3 regions of the Agromyces arachidis genome follow, and region 2 is predicted to be linked to each of the others. Evidence: predicted binding sites of a transcription regulator. Region 2 holds the regulator's gene; each other region holds the start of a gene.

Region 1 (5,894 bases), on a different contig from region 2:
GGTGCTGACGTCGCGCAAGACGCTGCCGGCGCTCTCGCGCTGATCGACCGACGCTCGAGGGGGCGGGTGCGGATGCCGCATCCGCCCCTTCGTCCGTCACGTTTCCGCCAAACCGTGGCGGATCGACCCCGCCCGACCTTCGTCGGGCTAGGCTCGGAGCAGACGCGTTTCGAGGGAGGAAACGATGGCACGGATCGGGGAGAGTGCTGACCTGCTGAAGTGCTCCTTCTGCGGAAAGAGCCAGAAGCAGGTGCAGCAGTTGATCGCCGGTCCCGGCGTGTACATCTGCGACGAATGCGTCGAGCTCTGCAACGAGATCATCGAGGAGCGGCTCGCCGAGGCGGGCGAGGCGGAGTCGGGCGAGTTCGAGCTGCCCAAGCCCAAGGAGATCTTCGCGTTCCTCGAGGAGTACGTCATCGGCCAGGAGGCGGCCAAGCGCGCCCTCGCCGTGGCGGTCTACAACCACTACAAGCGCGTGCGGGCGAAGGCGTCGATCTCCTCCGCCGAGCGAGCGAACGACGACGTCGAGATCGCGAAGTCGAACATCCTGCTGATCGGGCCGACGGGCTGCGGCAAGACCTACCTCGCGCAGACGCTGGCGAAGCAGCTCAACGTGCCGTTCGCGGTGGCCGACGCCACCGCCCTGACCGAGGCGGGCTACGTCGGCGAGGACGTCGAGAACATCCTCCTCAAGCTGATCCAGGCCGCCGACTACGACGTCAAGCGCGCCGAGACGGGCATCATCTACATCGACGAGGTCGACAAGATCGCCCGCAAGGCGGAGAACCCCTCGATCACCCGCGACGTATCGGGCGAGGGCGTCCAGCAGGCCCTGCTGAAGATCCTCGAGGGCACGGTCGCCTCCGTGCCGCCGCAGGGCGGACGGAAGCATCCGCACCAGGAGTTCATCCAGATCGACACGACGAACGTGCTGTTCATCGTCGCGGGTGCGTTCGCAGGGCTGGAGGAGATCATCTCGTCCCGTGCCGGCAAGCGCGGCATCGGCTTCGGGGCGCCGCTGCACTCCAAGCAGGATGAAGCGGAGCTGTTCAGCGAGGTGCTGCCGGAGGACCTGCACAAGTTCGGGCTGATCCCGGAGTTCATCGGTCGACTGCCCGTGGTCGCGACCGTGACCCCGCTCGACCGATCGGCCCTCATGGAGATCCTCACCGAGCCGAAGAACGCCCTCGTGCGGCAGTACCAGCGCATGTTCGAACTCGACGGGGTGCAGCTGGAGTTCGAGCACGCCGCACTCGAGGCCATCGCCGACCTCGCCGTGCTCCGCCAGACCGGCGCGCGCGGCCTCCGCGCGATCATGGAGGAGGTGCTCGGTCCGATCATGTTCGAGGTGCCCTCCACCACGGGAGTGGCGCGCGTCGTGGTCACGAAGGAGACCGTCATCGACAACGCCGCGCCGACGATCGTGCCGGCGAAGCCGCGACGCGCGGAGAAGTCCGCCTAGCAGCGCCACGACGAGGCCACCGGGTCGGGCCGGAGACGCGCCGAGTCGCGTCGACGGTCAGTCGAACACGCGCAGCACGTGCCAGTGCCGGCCGTCATGGCCCACGTCGAACATGCGGGCCTCGCCGTCGTCGCCCGTGGCCTGGAAGCGCCACCCCGTGATCGCCAGCGGGGCGCGCCCGGGCGCGACCTCGTGCGCCGCGAACACGTGCCACCATTCCGCCTGTCCCACGAGCGGAGTCGGCATGTCGGTGACCCGATACCGCTGGGAGCGCCAGACGAGTCGCTCGGGGATGCCGGATTCGTCGGTCCACACCTCGGCGGGTTCGGTCGTGAGACGCATCCGCCCTCCTTCATTCGAACGTGTGTTCGAATGGTACCAGCGTCCGGCCGTGACGAACAGGACCGGTCGGGTCGCGCGGCGTCCGATCGGGCGTCGTCGGGTCACGGGTGACGCGTCGAGGACGTGGGGCGAGAATGGCGGGGTGGAGGTTCACGTGCTGCACATCGAGGGCTGTCCGCATCGCGCCGAGGCGGGGGCCGGTGCGAGGCAGGCCCTCGACGCGGTCGGACTCGCGGACGTGCCGGTCGACTACGTCGTCGTCCGGAGCGCGTCCCAGGCGGCCCGGGCCGGCTTCGCGGGCTCGCCGACGATCACCGTCGACGGCGAGGACCTGTTCCCGACCCCGGGTCGGACCGGTGTGCTCGCCTGCCGCGTCTACGCGACCGGGTCGGGTCCGGCTCGCGCGCCCACCCGTGAGCAGATCGAGCACGCGCTCCGCGCGCGGGGTCGCCGCTAGGCCAGGTCGTCGTCCGTCCGGGCTCCGAAGACGATCTCGTCCCAGCTCGGCATCGCCGCACGGCCCTTCTTGGGACGCGCCGAGCTCGACGCCTTCCCGCCCCAGAGCGCCCGCGCGGCCGCACCCGCCCGGCTCTCGTCGGCCTCGTCCTCCGGTCCGGACGAGGCCTCGGCGGTCGGGGCGGGGAGCTCGGTCGCCGTGGCCGGCGCGGAGATGGTCGGCGCGAACGGGGGAGGGGCGGGCACGGATTCGACGGAGCCGGTGACCGACTCGCGCTCACCGCGACGTCGGCGCAGCGCTTCGAGCAGGTCGGCGGTCTCGCCGGTCGGCGGTGCGGGTTCGTCGGCCCGCTTGATGGCGGCGCGGGCGACGGCCGCGCTCGACGCGGGCGACGACTGGCGCGGCGCGCCGATCTCGGGCTGCGGGGCGGTGTCGTCGTCGGCGACGTCGGTCGCGTCGAACGTGAACGCACCGCTGTCGAACCGGGAGGACTCGTCCTCCGGCGAGACGGCGCGCAGTCGCGGGATCATCCCGCCGCGGGCCTCGCCCTGCTTGGAGAGCGTCGAAGCATCGGCGTTCTGCGGATGCAGGGCCTGCTTCCGGGGTTCGAACGACCAGCGCGCGTCGTGGTCGATCCCGTCGGCGGTGAACTCGAGCTTCACCATCCAGCCGCGCTCGACGTCCTTCCAGCTGGCCCATCGCTCGCCGTGCGCGCCGAGGGCGGCGAGGCGCTCGCGCACCACGCTGCCGAAGGAGGCGGGCTCGTCGGAATCGGATTCGCCGGGCGCATGCATCGGCACGGCGAGCGCGGAGGTCACCATGTGTTCGCGCTCGGCGATCACCGGCCCCTCGAATCGCCGGATGTAGTCGACGGACGCACCGGTCAGCTCGGCGACCTCCTCGGCCGAGAGCCCGGAGCGGATGTGGGCCTGCACCTCGCGGGGGGAGAGCTTGGGGCCGGCGTGAGTCTCGGGGACCGCGTGGCGGATGCGCGACTGGAGCACCTCGTCGATCTCGATCCGGAATCGCGCCCCGTCATCGGAGGCTGCGACGAGGGCGCCGTCCTCGACACCGATCACCTTCAGTTCCTGCATCGCGAGAAGCCTTTCCGTGCCTTCGTCTCCGCCCAAGGATGCCACGGCGCCGGCCCGGCGCACGGGAATACGGCGGGCGCGCCGCGAGTTGTGCATTCCACCGGAAGAGGCGGCCCCGGAATGGTTTGCTTACGCCATTGATTTGATGCAGACTATGGCCGCCGAACCCTCGGCACAGGAAAAAAGGATGGGAATGGCAACGGATTACGACGCGCCGCGGAAGACCGAAGACGACTCGGAGTCGATCGAGGCCCTCAAGGAGCGCGTGCCCGACAAGATGTCGAGCGCCGTCGACGTCGAGGACGCCGACAACCCCGGCAGCTTCGACCTCGCGGGAGCCGACCTGTCCGACGTCGAGCTCGACGTCGTCGTGCTGCCGCCGCAGGCCGATGAGTTCACCTGCGTCAGCTGCTTCCTCGTGAAGCACCGCTCCCAGATGGACCACGAGACCAAGCTCGGGCCCATCTGCCTGGAGTGCGCCGCCTAGGCGCGCTCCTCGCCGACTTCCGGCCGCCGCGATCCTCGTCGGATCGCGGCGGCCAGTTCGTTGGGGTGCCGGGTCGACACGAGCCAGTAGGGCGCGGGGTCCGCGGCGTCCTCGATCGGCACCCGCACCACGTCGCGGATCCATCCGCGGATCACGAGGAACGCGCGTGCGTCCAGCCCCGTTCCCCGCTCGACCCGCGCGGCGTCGCCGATGGCGGGAACCGGCTCGCCGACGAGGGTCAGCGGCACCTCGGCGCGCCCCGCGCGCAGCCTGCCGTCGGCGACCTCGATGACGGGCGCCGTGAGCGTCAGCGAACCGGCGACGGCGAGGTACAGCAGGAGACCCGTCGCGACCCCCGCGGGCACCGACACCGGCGCGAGGACGAGGATGCTCGACGGGATGAGCAACAGGCTGATGAGGTAGATCCAGGGCGTCGGCCACAGCCGTTCGCGGTAGTCGGGCATGGGACTATCAGACCAGACTTCTGCACTACCCTCGAACGGTGACCGATTCCGTCGATGTGCTGATCACGGCCGACCGCCTGCCCGCATACGCCCATCCGGGCGATGCCGGCGCCGACCTCCACGCCGCCGAAGGCGTCGTCCTCGAGCCGGGGGAGCGCGCGACGGTCGGCACGGGGGTGGCCATCGCGCTGCCCGACGGGTACGTCGCGTTCGTGGTGCCGCGGTCCGGACTCGCCTTCAAGCACGGCATCACCATCGTCAACGCCCCCGGAACCGTCGACGCGGGCTACCGCGGCGAGATCAAGGTCGCGCTGCTGAACACCGACGCGCGCGAGGCCTACCGCATCGAGGCGGGCGACCGCATCGCCCAGCTCGTCGTCATGCCGGTGAGCCGCGCGCGGTTCGTGGAGGTCGAGCGACTTCCCGGCAGCCTGCGCGGCGAGGGAGGGTTCGGGTCGACCGGATTCGGGGCGAACCAGTCAGGAGCACACGCGTGAGCGACATCGAGAACATCGACGACTTCCCCGTCGACCAGCCGAAGTCGGCGCCGGCCGACCGCTCGGCCAACGGCCCGCTCGACGAGTCCGAGGCGAACCCCGTCCGTCCCTACGTCGACCTGGGCGGCGTCAAGGTGCTTCCCCGCGAAGGCCTCCACCTCAGGCTCGAGGTCGAGGAGGGCTCCAAGCGGGTCGTGGCGGTCGGGCTCGACTACGCCAACTCGACGCTGCAGGTGCAGCCCTTCGCGGCGCCGCGTTCGAGTGGGCTGTGGCACGAGATCCGCGACCAGATCGCCGACCAGATCGCCCGGCAGGGCGGCACCACGACGGTGCGCGAGGGGTCGTTCGGCCCCGAACTGCTGGCCCAGATCCCGGTCACCACGGCGGACGGCCAGGCGGGCCAGATTCGACTCGCCCGCTTCATCGGCGTCGATGGGCCGCGCTGGTTCCTGCGCGGCGTCATCGCCGGCGAGGCGGCGGCGGATCCGACGGCGGCGGCGAAGGTCGAGGACCTGTTCCGCTCGATCGTCGTGGTGCGCGGCAACACCCCGATGCCCCCTCGCGACCTCATCCCGCTCCGCATGCCGACGTCGTCGACGGGCGGTCCGACCGCGTGACGCCCGAGAACCCGGACGGGAACGGCTCGCTTCGCGACGAGCCCGCCGACGCGCCCGCACCGGGCGGCGAGGCGGCTCCGGCGCCCGGCCCCGACGCCGACGACCTCGGCCGCCAGCTGGCCGCCGCCGCCGAGCGGTCCGGCCTCGGCAGGATCGCCCGGGAGGAGACGCTGACCCCGGCCGACCTCCTCGGCGCCCTCGGCGGCGTGCGCGGGCTCGCGGAGGCGATCCTGCCCGGCCTGGTGTTCCTGCTCGTCTACACGTTCACGCGCGAGCTCATGTGGGCCCTCGCCGCCTCCCTCGGGCTCGCGGTGGTGTTCACCGGGGTGCGCCTGGTCACCCGGAGCCAGCCCACGCAGGCGATCGCGGGGCTCATCGGGGTCGCGGCATCCGCTGCGCTGTCGTTGTGGACGGGGCGCGCGGAGGACAACTACGTCATCGGGTTCTACACGAACGCGGCCTACGCGATCGCCA
Region 2 (5,894 bases):
AGGCCGACCTCATCGCGCCCGAGGACCGCCTGGTCCTGCAGGGCCTCGAGCCGAACGCGGTGTTCGCGTCCGCGCGCACGGGCGAGGGCGTCGCCGAGGTGCTCGCCGCGATCGGGCGCATGCTGCCCGATCCCGCCGTCGAGGTCGACCTCCTCGTGCCGTACGACCGGGGCGACGTCATCTCGGCGCTGCACGAGGGCGGTCGCGTGCTCTCCACCGACTACGTCGAGGACGGCACGCGGATCCGGGCGCTCGCCTCGCCCGAGCAGGCCGCGCAGCTCGAGGAGTTCCGCGCCGAGGCGCTCGCGTAGCATCCGCTCGATCGCCCCGTCGCGGCGCCGTCCGAGTCACGCGTCGTAACACCGGGGCGGATGCCGCGAACGCGGCGTATCGTCGCACCTGATCGTGGCGAGCGGCCGGATGCCGCCCGCCTGGAGCGACCGCCGAGCCCGGCACCCGCCCGCGAGACCCGCCTGCCGTTCCGGCCGGTCGGGCGCGGCGTGCCGTGCACTCGACCGACCCGGAACTGCTCGCCACCTGGAGCGACATGACCGGAACCGAGCCCGACGGCCCCGCCGCCCGGCCGCGCGTGCCGATCTCGTTCGAGCTGTTCCCGCCGCGCTCCGACGCGGCGGCGATCGCGCTCGGCCGCACCATCGACCGCCTCGCGGAGGTCGAGCCCGCCTTCATCTCGGTCACGTTCGGCGCGGGCGGGTCGAGCCGCGATCGCTCGCTGACCGTGCTCCGGTACATGCTCGAGCAGACGAGCGTCGAGCCCATGGCCCACCTGACGTGCGTCGGTTCGAGCCACGCCGAGGCGAACCGGCTCGTGCGCGAGTTCCTCGACGCCGGCGTCACGAGCTTCCTGGCGCTGCGCGGCGATCCGCCCGCGGGCACCGCCGACGCGGAGGACGCGATCGGCGACCTGCACAGCGCCGCCGAGCTGGTGCAGCTGATCCACCGCGTCCAGGAGGAGCGCGAGCCGTTCGGCCAGTCGCGCATTCCGGGCATGCCCGGCGTCACTGCCATCCGGGAGCGACCGCGACCGGAGCGCGTCGCGGTCGCCGCGTTCCCCGGCGGCCACCCGCGTTCGCGGGGATCGAGCCACGACGTCGACGTGCTGCTCGCGAAAGAGGTCGCGGGAGCGAACCTCGCGATCACGCAGCTGTTCTGGCACGCCGACGACTACCTGTCGTTCGTGCGACGTGCCCGTGCCGGCGGCGTGACCATCCCGATCCTGCCGGGCATCATGCCGGTGACGACGCCCGCGCGCCTGGGTCGGCTGGAGCAGCTCACCGGCGTTCCGGCGCCTGCCGGACTCGCGATCGACCTCGAGATCGAGCCCGACGCGGGCGCCCAGTTCGCGCTCGGCGTCGAGTACGCCGCGAAGCTCGCCGACGAGGTGCTCGCGGGCGGCGCGCCCGGCCTCCACCTGTACACGTTCAACCGCCACGAGGCCGTGCTCGCCGTGCTCGACCGGCTCGGCCTCGTAAACGCCCCCGCCCATGCGGGCACCGAGAGGAACACGAGAGAACGATGACCGCACCCGCCTTCCCCACCGGAACGATCCTCGGCTACCCGCGCATCGGGCGCCGCCGCGAGCTGAAGCACGCCGTCGAGGCGTTCTGGGCGGGCCGGATCGACGCCGACGAGCTCGAGCGCACGGCCGCGGCCCTGCGCGCCGCCACGCGCGAACGCCTCGCCGCGCTCGGGCTCGGCCGCACGGACTCGGCGATCCCCGAGTCATTCTCGTACTACGACCAGGTGCTCGACGCGGCCGTCGCCCTGGGCGCGGTCCCGGCGCGCTTCGAGCGCCTGCTCGACGCCGACGGCCGGCTCGACCTCGCGGGCACCTTCACGGTCGCCCGCGGCGAGGGTGCCGACGCGCCGCTCGAGATGACCAAGTGGTTCGACTCGAACTACCACTACCTCGTGCCCGAGATCGGGCCGGATACCGCGTTCGCGCCGCACGCCGATGCGCTCGTCGCCCAGGTGCGCGAGGCGCGCGAGGCGGGGTTCGTCACGCGTCCGGTGCTCGTCGGCCCGGTCACGTTCCTCCTGCTCTCGAAGGCGGCGGATGGCGCGCCCGACGGCTTCCGTCCGCTCGACCGCCTCGCCGACCTCGTGCCCGTCTACCGCGCGCTCCTGGCCGAACTCGCCGCCGCGGGCGCGGAGTGGGTGCAGCTCGACGAGCCCGGTCTCGTCAGCGAGAGCCTCGACGAGCCGCGCGGCCGGGTGCTCGAGGCCGTCGCGGAGGCGTACGACGCGCTCGGCGCGGCCGACGCGCGCCCGGCGATCTTCGTCGCGGCACCGTACGGCGACCTCGGGGATGCGCTGCCGGCGCTCGCGGCGACGCCGGTCGAGGCCATCGGCCTGGATCTCGTCCGCGGCGACCTCCCCGCGCAGCTCGATCCGGCGACGGAGGAGGCGCTCGCCGCGAAGACGCTCGTCGCGGGCGTCGTCGACGGCCACAACATCTGGCGCGGCGACCTCGCGCACGCGTTCGCCCGCGCCGAGGCGGTCCGCTCGTTCTCGGGATCCGTCGCCGTGTCGACCTCGACGTCGCTCCTGCACGTGCCGCACGACGTCGACGAGGAGACCGCGCTGGACCCGCGACTCGCCGGCTGGCTCGCGTTCGCCGACCAGAAGGTCGCACAGGTCGCGACGCTCGCGCGCGGCTTCGCCGAGGGACGCGAGGCGATCGCGGCCGACCTCGACGCGGCATCCGTCGCCCTCGCCGACCGAGCCGCCGCGCCGGGCGTGCGCGTGCCGGCCGTGCGCGACCGCCTCGCCGCGCTCGACGCCGCCGCATTCGCCCGCGCGGCGTACGACGATCGGGTCGCCGCGCAGGAGGACCTCGCGCTGCCGGCGCTGCCGACCACGACCATCGGGTCGTTCCCGCAGACCGCCGACATCCGCCGCGCCCGGGCCCGCCTGGTGAAGGGCGAGTTGACGGATGCGGCATATCGCGAGCTCATGCGCGAGGAGATCGCGCGCGTCATCCGCCTGCAGGAGGACCTCGGCCTCGACGTGCTCGTGCACGGGGAGCCCGAGCGCAACGACATGGTGCAGTACTTCGCCGAGCTGCTCGACGGCTTCGCGGTCACGCAGCACGGCTGGGTGCAGTCGTACGGCTCGCGGTGCACGCGCCCGTCGATCCTGTGGGGCGACGTGTCGCGGCCCGCTCCGATGACCGTGGAGTGGTCGGCGCACGCCCAGTCGCTCACGGCCAAGCCGGTGAAGGGCATGCTCACGGGGCCGGTCACGATCCTCGCGTGGTCGTTCGTGCGCGACGACCAGCCGCTCGGCGACACCGCCCGGCAGGTCGCGCTCGCGCTGCGCGACGAGATCGGCGACCTCGAGGAGGCCGGCATCCGCGTCATCCAGGTCGACGAGCCCGCGCTGCGCGAACTGCTGCCGCTGAAGCGCGCCGACCAGCCGGCGTACCTCGACTGGTCGGTCGGCGCGTTCCGCCTCGCCACGGGAGGTGCCGCGCCCGCGACGCAGGTGCACACGCACCTCTGCTACTCGGAGTTCGGCGTCGTCATCGACGCGATCCGCGAGCTCGACGCCGACGTGACCTCGATCGAGGCGGCGCGCAGCCGCATGGAGGTCGTCGGCGACCTCGCGGCGAGCGGCTTCGACCACGGCGTGGGCCCGGGTGTCTACGACATCCACTCGCCGCGCGTGCCGAGCGTCGAGGAGGTGCGCTCGCTCCTCGAGCGCGCGGTCGACGGCGTGCCGGCCGGTCGCCTCTGGGTGAACCCCGACTGCGGACTGAAGACGCGAGGCTACGACGAGACGGTCGCGTCGCTCGCGAACATCGTCGAGGCGGCGCGCTCGGTGCGCGCAGGGATCGCGGTGGCGTCCGCGTGAGGTGCGCGAGGGCGGATGACGCGCTCGACTCCGCGACATCCGCCCTGATCGTCGTCCCGGCGATGGCCGGGCACGGCGCCCGCTAGACGGTGCGGAGCACCGCGACGACCTTGCCGAGCACCTCGGACTCGTCGCCGAGGATCGGCTCGAACGCCGAGTTGCGGGGGAGCAGCCAGGTGTGGCCGTCGCGTTGGCGGAACACCTTGACGGTGGCCTCGCCGTCGAGCATCGCGGCGACGATCTCGCCGTTCTCGGCCGTCTTCTGCGATCGCACGACCACCCAGTCGCCGTCGCAGATCGCGGCGTCGATCATGGAGTCGCCGACGACCTTCAGGATGAACAGCTCGCCCTTGCCGACGAGCTGGCGGGGGAGCGGGAAGACCTCTTCGACCTGCTGCTCGGCGGTGATCGGCACGCCCGCGGCGATGCGGCCGACGAGCGGGACCATCATGGCGTCGCCGATGGACACGGACTCGACCACCGACGGCTTGGGCTCGGAGCTGGGCGCGTCGACCAGGACCTCGAGGGCGCGGGGGCGGTTCGGGTCGCGCCGCAGGTACCCGGCCAGCTCGAGCTGGTTCAGCTGGTGCGTCACGCTCGAGAGCGAGGACAGCCCGACGGCGTCGCCGATCTCGCGCATGCTGGGCGGGTAGCCGCGATCGGCGACCGAGGCGCGGATGACATCGAGGATCGCGAGCTGCTTCGCGCTCGGGGTCGTGCGCCGACGCGACCGGCCGCTCGTGCCGCTCGCCCGGTCGGTCTCGATGCTCACGTGCTGCCCTCTCGTCGGGGCCGCCATGGCCCGGATGTCGGTGGTCGGTGTTCGACTGTGGTCGGACATTCGAAACTGTATCCGCCTCGCGTGCACGCGACAAACATCCGTTCGAGTGTGTCGCGGAATTCGGGCCGGAATCTCCCACCTCCGGTCCTTGCAGGTTCGATTGTTCGAAGATATATTCGGAACACAGCTTCGCATCCGGCCCTCCCGGCCGAGGGTCGGATGCGTGGCTGGAACCCAGGGAGGTGCGGAATGAGTGCAGTGGTGATCGGATCAGTCGGCGCGGCGCCGGCCATGCCCGGCTTCGCGGGGCCCTCGGCGCGCACCCGACTCCGATTGACGCCCCGTGGCCGCGTCGTGCTGACGATCCTCGCCGCCATGCCGATCGTCGCGGGCGTGCTCGTCGGAACGCTCTCCTCGGGCGGAGCCGTCGCCGGCATCGACGACGGGCGCGCCACCACCACGTTCGAGACCGTGGTCGTCGGCGCCGGTGACTCGCTGTGGGGCATCGCCGAGTCGATCGCACCGACCGCCGACCCTCGCGACGTCATCCACGAGATCATGCAGCTCAACGGCCTGCGCGACGCCGTGGTGCAGCCGGGCCAAGAGCTCGTGCTCCCCGCGGTCGACTGAGACCGCCCCCTGAGTGAGAATCTCTGCGGGCGAGGTTACGGCGACGACGGCGGCCTTCTCCGAAGCGCCCGCCGCCTGATCTGGGCGCGCCATGCCGAACGGTCCGGTGGTCGACCCGGGGATGGTGCGCGGATGAACGTGCGCGTACGCTCGGGGCCGTGATCATCGCGATCTTTCGTCGCCGCCTGCGCGACGGCGCGACCTTCGACGACTTCATCAGCGCGTGGGAGGCCGACCGGGGCTTCGGCGTCCCGGCTCGGGTGTTCAACGCCGTCTCCGTCGAGGACTCACGCGAGATCCTCTCGGTCGGTTTCGTCGACATCGCCGCCGACGACCTCGAGGCGGACGTCGCGCAGGTCAGCCTCCAGGAGGCGGTGCGGCATTCTCGGATCGACGAGGTGATCGAGAGCACATTGCTGCACGCCTACTACGACCTCCGCACCGAACACGACTTCACTGCGGATCCGCGTACCGTCGAGATCGGTTCGCCCACGAGCATGCTGTCCGCGCTCGCGCCGAAATCATCGGCCAGCGACTGATCACGGTCCCACTCCGCGGGAACCGACAACGCTTTCAGTGGCACCCGGATGCATCGCTGGAGCGACCG
Region 3 (5,894 bases), on a different contig from region 2:
TCGCGTCCGAGCGGGTCCGACTCGGGGTCGCCGGCGTGGTCGATCGCCCAGTCGCGGCCGACGATGAGCGCGAGGTCGTGGCGGATGCCCGTGCGCAGCCGCTCGGGCACGGGCCCGGAACCGGCTGCGGCGACCGCGACGAGGTGGCTGAGCGCGGTGTCGTGCAGCCGCGCGATCGCACGGAGCTCGTAGTCGTGCCGGATCGCGAGTTCGCGCGCCTGCTGGCTCGCGCGGTGCAGGCCGGCCTCGCCACGTGCCGCGCTCCGTCGGGAGATGCCGTCGAACGTGCGCGCGGCCACCACGATCACCAGCGCGGTCGCGGCACTCGCATTCGGAACCCAGTCGGCCGCCGCGGGTCCGCCCGGCTCGAGCGCGACGGCGAGCAGGCTGGCCGCCTCGCCCATGCCCCAGGCGAGCGCCGCCCAGGTGATCGCGATCCGCGACCCGATGCCCGCCCCGCCGAGCAGGATCAGCGCGATCCGGGGCAGCGCGACGATCACGTTGTTCGTGCTCTCGAAGTCGCTGCCGGGGAGCATGACGACCGCTGTGACGCCGAACGCGACTCCGGCGCCGACCACGAGCACGACGACCGTGATCGTCACGGACGGCCAGCGCATGAGCGCGACCTGGGCGACCGCCTGCACGGCGATCAGGGCGAGGACCAGCGCGGCCGAGACTCTGGGGTCGGGCACGCCCCAGGCGCGACCGTCGACGACGGATGCCGCGGCGATCGCCATGCCCGCGATCAGGCAGACGCCGGCGGCGCTGTGCCCGGCCAGCGTGATGGCCCGGCTCAGGGATTCCCGCGCGAGGTGCTCGGGGAGGCCCAGGGTCATCGTGCTCCGATCCGCTCGCGGCCCGATGCCGCTGAGGGGATTATGGCAGGCGTCAGAACAGCATCGCAGGGTTCGCCGCCGCCTCGGGGACGTCACGCGCGCCCGGACGCGCAGGGACGCGACGCGCCACGGCGGCGGACGAGGCCACGCCTCCGGTCACCACGTCTTCGCGGCCGCGCGCGAGCCCGTGCGAACGGAGCAGCGGCCGGATGCGTTCGGCGAGCCATGCGCGGTACTCCTTCGGGGCGTACGCACTCGTGCCGGGATACATGGCGCGGTATCGCGCGACGAGTTCCGGGCGCTCGCGGCCGAGCCAGTCGAAGAACCACGGCTTCACCGATCCGCGCAGGTGCAGCGCCGAGTACACCAGGTCGGTGGCGCCCGCCTCCTTCGCACGGCGGACGGCGTCGTCGAGGTGGGCGCGCGTGTCGGTCAGGTACGGGAGGATCGGCATGAGGAAGACGGAGCAGTCGAACCCGGCGTCCCTCACCGCCGAGACGGTCGCGAGCCGCGCCGCCGTCGTCGGCGTGCCCGGCTCGATCGAGCGCTGCAGTTCGTCGTCGTACACCGCGATCGACATGGCCAGGTCGACGGGGACGTGCTCGCGCGCCGCCTCGAGGAGCGGCAGGTCTCGTCGGAGCAACGTGCCCTTGGTGAGGATGCTGAACGGCGTGCCGCTGCCCGCGAGCGCCTCGACGATGCCGGGCATGAGCGCGTACCGGCCTTCGGCGCGCTGGTACGGGTCGGTGTTGGTGCCGAGCGCGACGGGCTCGCGCCGCCAGGAGGGCCGGGCGAGCTCGCGCTGCAGCACCTCCCCCACGTTGACCTTCACGATCAGCTCGCGATCGAAGTCCTCGCGCGGGTTCAGGTCGAGGTACTCGTGCGTCGGGCGGGCGAAGCAGTAGCGGCAGGCATGCTGGCAGCCGCGGTACGGGTTGATGGTCCATCCGAAGGGCACGTACGACTGGCCGGGCACCTTGTTCAGGGCCGACTTCGCGAGCACCTCGTGGAACGTCACGCCCGCGAACTCGGGCGTCTGCACCGACCGGACGAGGTTGTCGAGCCGCGCCAGCCCCGGCAGGGTGCCCTGCTGCTCGACGCCGAGCTCCTGTCCGTTCCACCTCACGGCATCATTCGAACACATGTTCGAACGATCGGCAAGCCGATCCCCCGCGCGCCCGGGTGCGCCGGCGCTCACCCGGTCACGTGCTCCGCTCCGCCGTACCACCGGAGATCCGCCGGTTCTCAGGATCCTACGCGTGGAATCGTCCTGCGTTCCGGCGGATCTCCGGCGAGCGGGCGGATCTCCGGTGAGCCGGCGGATCTCCGGCGAGCGGGGCGGATCTCCGGCGAGCGGGGCGGAGGTCAGGCGCGCGCGCCGCCGAACCTGCCCGTCAGGACCGCACCGCGGCGCCCGGCCGGGGCGAGCTCGAGCTCCTCCCCCTCCCATCGCCGTCGCAGCCAGCGATCGTGGCTCGCGACGATCACGGCGCCCGGGTAGGCGCCGAGCGCGTCCTCGAGCTCGTCCGCGAGCGCCAGCGAGAGGTGGTTCGTCGGCTCGTCGAGCAGGAACACGTGCGGCGGCGCCGCGACGACTAGCGCCAGCGCGAGGCGCCGCTGCTGGCCGATCGACAGGGTCCCGACCGGACGGTCGAGGTCGCGCGGGCCGATCAGCCCGAGGGCGGCGAGCGGCACGCGCTCAGCACGTCGCTCCCCCAGCACCCCGTCGTAGATCGAGCGCGGGCTGGCCGCCGGATCGCCGAATCGGACATCCTGCTCGAGCAGTCCGATCCGCAGGCCGCGGCGCCGCCGCACCGTGCCGCGGTCGGGTGCGATGCGCCCGGCGAGCACGGCGAGCAGGGTCGACTTGCCCGCACCGTTCGGCCCGGTGACCAGCAGTCGGCTCGAGGGGGCGACGTCGAGCCCGGCGAGGTCGAGGCGCCCCTCGACCGCGATCCCGGAGAGCTGCAGCAGCCGCGCCGCCTCCCCGTCGAGCGCGTGCGACCCCGGCGGGATGCCCGTGAAGGCCAACCGCCCCGGGGGCCGCGCCACCTGGGTCCGTTCGAGCTCGGCGAGCCGCAGTTCGGCGTTCCGCACCCGCCGCGAGACCGCCTGCTCGACGTTCTCGCGTTTGAAGTGCTTCAGGAACTTGTCCCGGTCGCGCGGGGCGCGACCGTGGGCGACCGATCGAGCCGACTCGGCCACGACGAGGCGCAGCCGGCGCAGGTCGGCCTGCTCGTCCTCGTGCTGCCGTTCCCATCGCGCCCGCTCACCGGCGCGCACCGAGAGGTACTCGGTGAACGACCCGCCGAAGACCGTGCCGACGGATGCCGCGCGCGCGAGCGCGTCGACTCCCGCGCGCGCCGGGTCGAGGTCGAGCAGCCCGGTGGCCACCCGATCGAGGAACTCGCGGTCATGGCTGGCGAAGACCACCGGTCCTCGCCAGGCCCGCAGCCGTTCCTCGAGGAACGCGGCCGCGTCGTCGTCGAGGTGGTTCGTCGGCTCGTCGAGCAGCAGGGCGTCGGGCGAGGACAGCAGCAGCGCGGCCAGCGCGAACCGGCTGCGTTGCCCGCCCGACAGCTCGTCGATCCGTCGCGAAAGACCGAGCCCGGACAGTCCGAGACCCTCGAGCAGCTCATCGCGACGCCGGTCGACCGACCAGACGTCGGCGCGTTCGGCCGCATCCAGCGCGGCCGCGTAGCGCTCCGCGGCGGCGACGTCGGGAGTTCGCGCCGACGGCCGGCTCGCGGCATCCGCCGGCGGTACGACGGCCGGGTCCGACAGCGCGAGCGCCGCCGCGTCGAGTTCGCGCTCGATGGCGCGCACCTGCGCCACCGCGGCCTCGAGGACTTCCGCGACCCGGTCCCCGGGCGAGAAGGGTGGTTCCTGGTGGAGCAGGTCCGTGCGGGCCGGGCGCGACACCCGTCCGGCGAGCACGGCCCCGGGCGGCGCGACGCCGGCGATCGCGCGCAGGAGCGTCGACTTGCCGGCACCGTTCTCGCCGATGAGGCCGAGACGCCGGCCGGGCGCGACCGTCAGGGCGAGGTCGGACAGGATGCGCCGGCCGCCGAACGAGACGGACACGCCGTCGGCGCGCAGATGGGAGGAGAAGGTGAGATCGAATGACATGAGGGCGGAACCCTTCGGGATGCCGCCCCGGGCCGCCGTGCGCCCGCGCGCTTCGGCGGGCGCGGACGACGCGTCGGACACGGCCCGACGACACGCGTGGACGGCGACGACGGCCCGGGAGCGGATGGTGGATCCCGCCGGGCATCTGCCGTCGCCCGGGTGCGCGCGAACACCGTCGCGATCAGTGGAACACGCACACCCCGGATGTCAACGGCGCCTCGGGCGCGGGACGATGGGATGTGCTCACTTCATAGCGGGGACGACTGTAGCAGACCCGCTTCGGGCCGTCGAGGGTCGAGCGCGGGCGCGGCCCTACCGCGCGGCGAGCTCCCTGCTGCCGGAGAGCTGCAGGGCGGCCGCGGTGCGCGCGAGCGAGGCCGCCGCGGCATCCGGGTCGTCGGAGAGCGAGGTGCCGAGCGACGGGATCATCTCGCGCAGCTTCGGCTCCCATTCGCCCATGCGGTCGGGGAAGCACTTGCCCATGACCTCGAGCATGATCGGCACCGAGACCGACGCGCCCGGCGAGGCGCCGAGCAGGCCCGCGATCGAGCCGTCGGCACCCGAGATGACCTCGGTGCCGAACTGCAGGATGCCGCCCTTCTCGGGGTCGTTCTTCATGACCTGCACGCGCTGACCCGCCGTGATGAGTTCCCAGTCCTCGGACTTCGCGGTGGGCATGAACTCCCGGAGCGCGGCCATCTTCTTCTCGCGCGAGGCCATGAGCTCGGAGACGAGGTACTTCACCAGGTCGAAGTTGCGCAGGCCCACCTGGAGCATCGGGATGATGTTGTGGAACCGGATCGAGAACGGCAGGTCGAACCACGTGCTCGACTTGAGGAACTTCGGCGTGAAGCCCGCGTACGGACCGAACAGCAGCGAGGTCTCGCCGTCGACGACCCGGGTGTCGAGGTGCGGGACCGACATCGGCGGAGCGCCGACGGCGGCCTTGCCGTACACCTTGGCCTGGTGCTGGGCGACGAGCTTGGGGTTGGTGGTCCGGAGGAACTGCCCGGAGATCGGGAATCCGCCGTAGCCCTTGATCTCGGGGATGCCGGAGTGCTGGAGCAGCGCCAGGGCGCCGCCGCCCGCGCCGACGAACACGAAGCGCGCCCGCACGGTCTCGGGGGTGTTGCCCACGAGGTTGCGGACCTTCAGCTTCCAGGTGCCGTCGTTCAGGCGGTCGAGCCACGTCACCTGGTGGTCGGTGCGGATCGAGGCGCCACGCGCCTCGAGGTCGCGGAAGAGCTGGACCGTCAGCGCGCCGTAGTCGACGTCGGTGCCCGACTCGATCCGCGTCGCCGCGACCTTCGCCCGACGGTTGCGCTTCTTCGCCAGCAGCGGAGCCCACTCGGCGATCGTGTCGAGGTCCTCGGTGTACTCCATGCCCTCGAACAACGGCTGCCCCTGGAGCGCTGCGACGCGCTTCTTCAGGTACTCGATGTTCGCCTTGCCGCGCACGAACGTCATGTGCGGGGTGGAGTTGATGAAGCTGCGAGGCTCGGGCAGCGCGCCCTCCTCGACGAGGTGCGCCCAGTACTGGCGGCTGACCTGGAACTGCTCGTTGATCTGCACGGCCTTCGCGGCGCTCACGCTGCCGTCGGGCGCCTCGGGCATGTAGTTGAGCTCGCAGAGCGCGGCGTGGCCGGTACCCGCGTTGTTCCAGGGGTTCGACGACTCCTGCGCCACGCGGCCGAGGCGCTCGTAGACGCGGATGGTCCAATCGGGCTGCAGCCTCGAGAGCAGGGAGCCGAGCGTGGCGCTCATGATGCCCCCGCCGATCAGCACGACGTCGACGGTCTCCTCGGAAGTCACGGGCTCCAGTCTAAGCGGCACGGGATGGACGCGCTGACCACTCGTCGTCGCACGGATGTACGCCGTGACCGGCCCTCAGAGCCCCAGCGCCTGCAGCTCGCCGTCCATCCGGCGGGC

The links. The regulator LexA, encoded in region 2, represses DNA repair genes until DNA is damaged. The targets are predictions, from matches to a motif close to TCGAACANNTGTTCGA.
Region 1: the regulator LexA is predicted to act here: its motif matches at 1,819-1,834, upstream of ACUY4T_RS01755 (DUF6504 family protein).
Region 3: the regulator LexA is predicted to act here: its motif matches at 1,971-1,986, upstream of ACUY4T_RS10995 (Rv2578c family radical SAM protein).

What each region holds. Positions count from the first base shown of each region.
Region 1 covers NZ_JBRBDK010000001.1:362,312-368,205, forward strand. The annotation lists gene ACUY4T_RS01745 (ATP-dependent Clp protease proteolytic subunit) at 1-43, shown strand, start outside; gene clpX (ATP-dependent Clp protease ATP-binding subunit ClpX) at 185-1,462, shown strand; gene ACUY4T_RS01755 (DUF6504 family protein) at 1,520-1,804, opposite strand; gene ACUY4T_RS01760 (hypothetical protein) at 1,947-2,261, shown strand; gene sepH (septation protein SepH) at 2,258-3,355, opposite strand; gene ACUY4T_RS01770 (DUF4193 domain-containing protein) at 3,549-3,842, shown strand; gene ACUY4T_RS01775 (DUF3093 domain-containing protein) at 3,839-4,306, opposite strand; gene dut (dUTP diphosphatase) at 4,345-4,803, shown strand; gene ACUY4T_RS01785 (DUF3710 domain-containing protein) at 4,800-5,420, shown strand; gene ACUY4T_RS01790 (DUF3159 domain-containing protein) at 5,417-5,894, shown strand, end outside.
Region 2 covers NZ_JBRBDK010000011.1:18,661-24,554, forward strand. The annotation lists gene hflX (GTPase HflX) at 1-311, shown strand, start outside; gene ACUY4T_RS13255 (methylenetetrahydrofolate reductase) at 506-1,540, shown strand; gene metE (5-methyltetrahydropteroyltriglutamate--homocysteine S-methyltransferase) at 1,537-3,876, shown strand; gene lexA (transcriptional repressor LexA) at 3,959-4,675, opposite strand; gene ACUY4T_RS13270 (LysM peptidoglycan-binding domain-containing protein) at 4,919-5,287, shown strand; gene ACUY4T_RS13275 (hypothetical protein) at 5,446-5,826, shown strand.
Region 3 covers NZ_JBRBDK010000007.1:98,760-104,653, reverse strand. The annotation lists gene ACUY4T_RS11000 (sensor histidine kinase) at 1-836, opposite strand, end outside; gene ACUY4T_RS10995 (Rv2578c family radical SAM protein) at 889-1,962, opposite strand; gene ACUY4T_RS10990 (ABC-F family ATP-binding cassette domain-containing protein) at 2,202-3,965, opposite strand; gene ACUY4T_RS10985 (malate:quinone oxidoreductase) at 4,278-5,729, opposite strand; gene ACUY4T_RS10980 (SGNH/GDSL hydrolase family protein) at 5,853-5,894, opposite strand, start outside.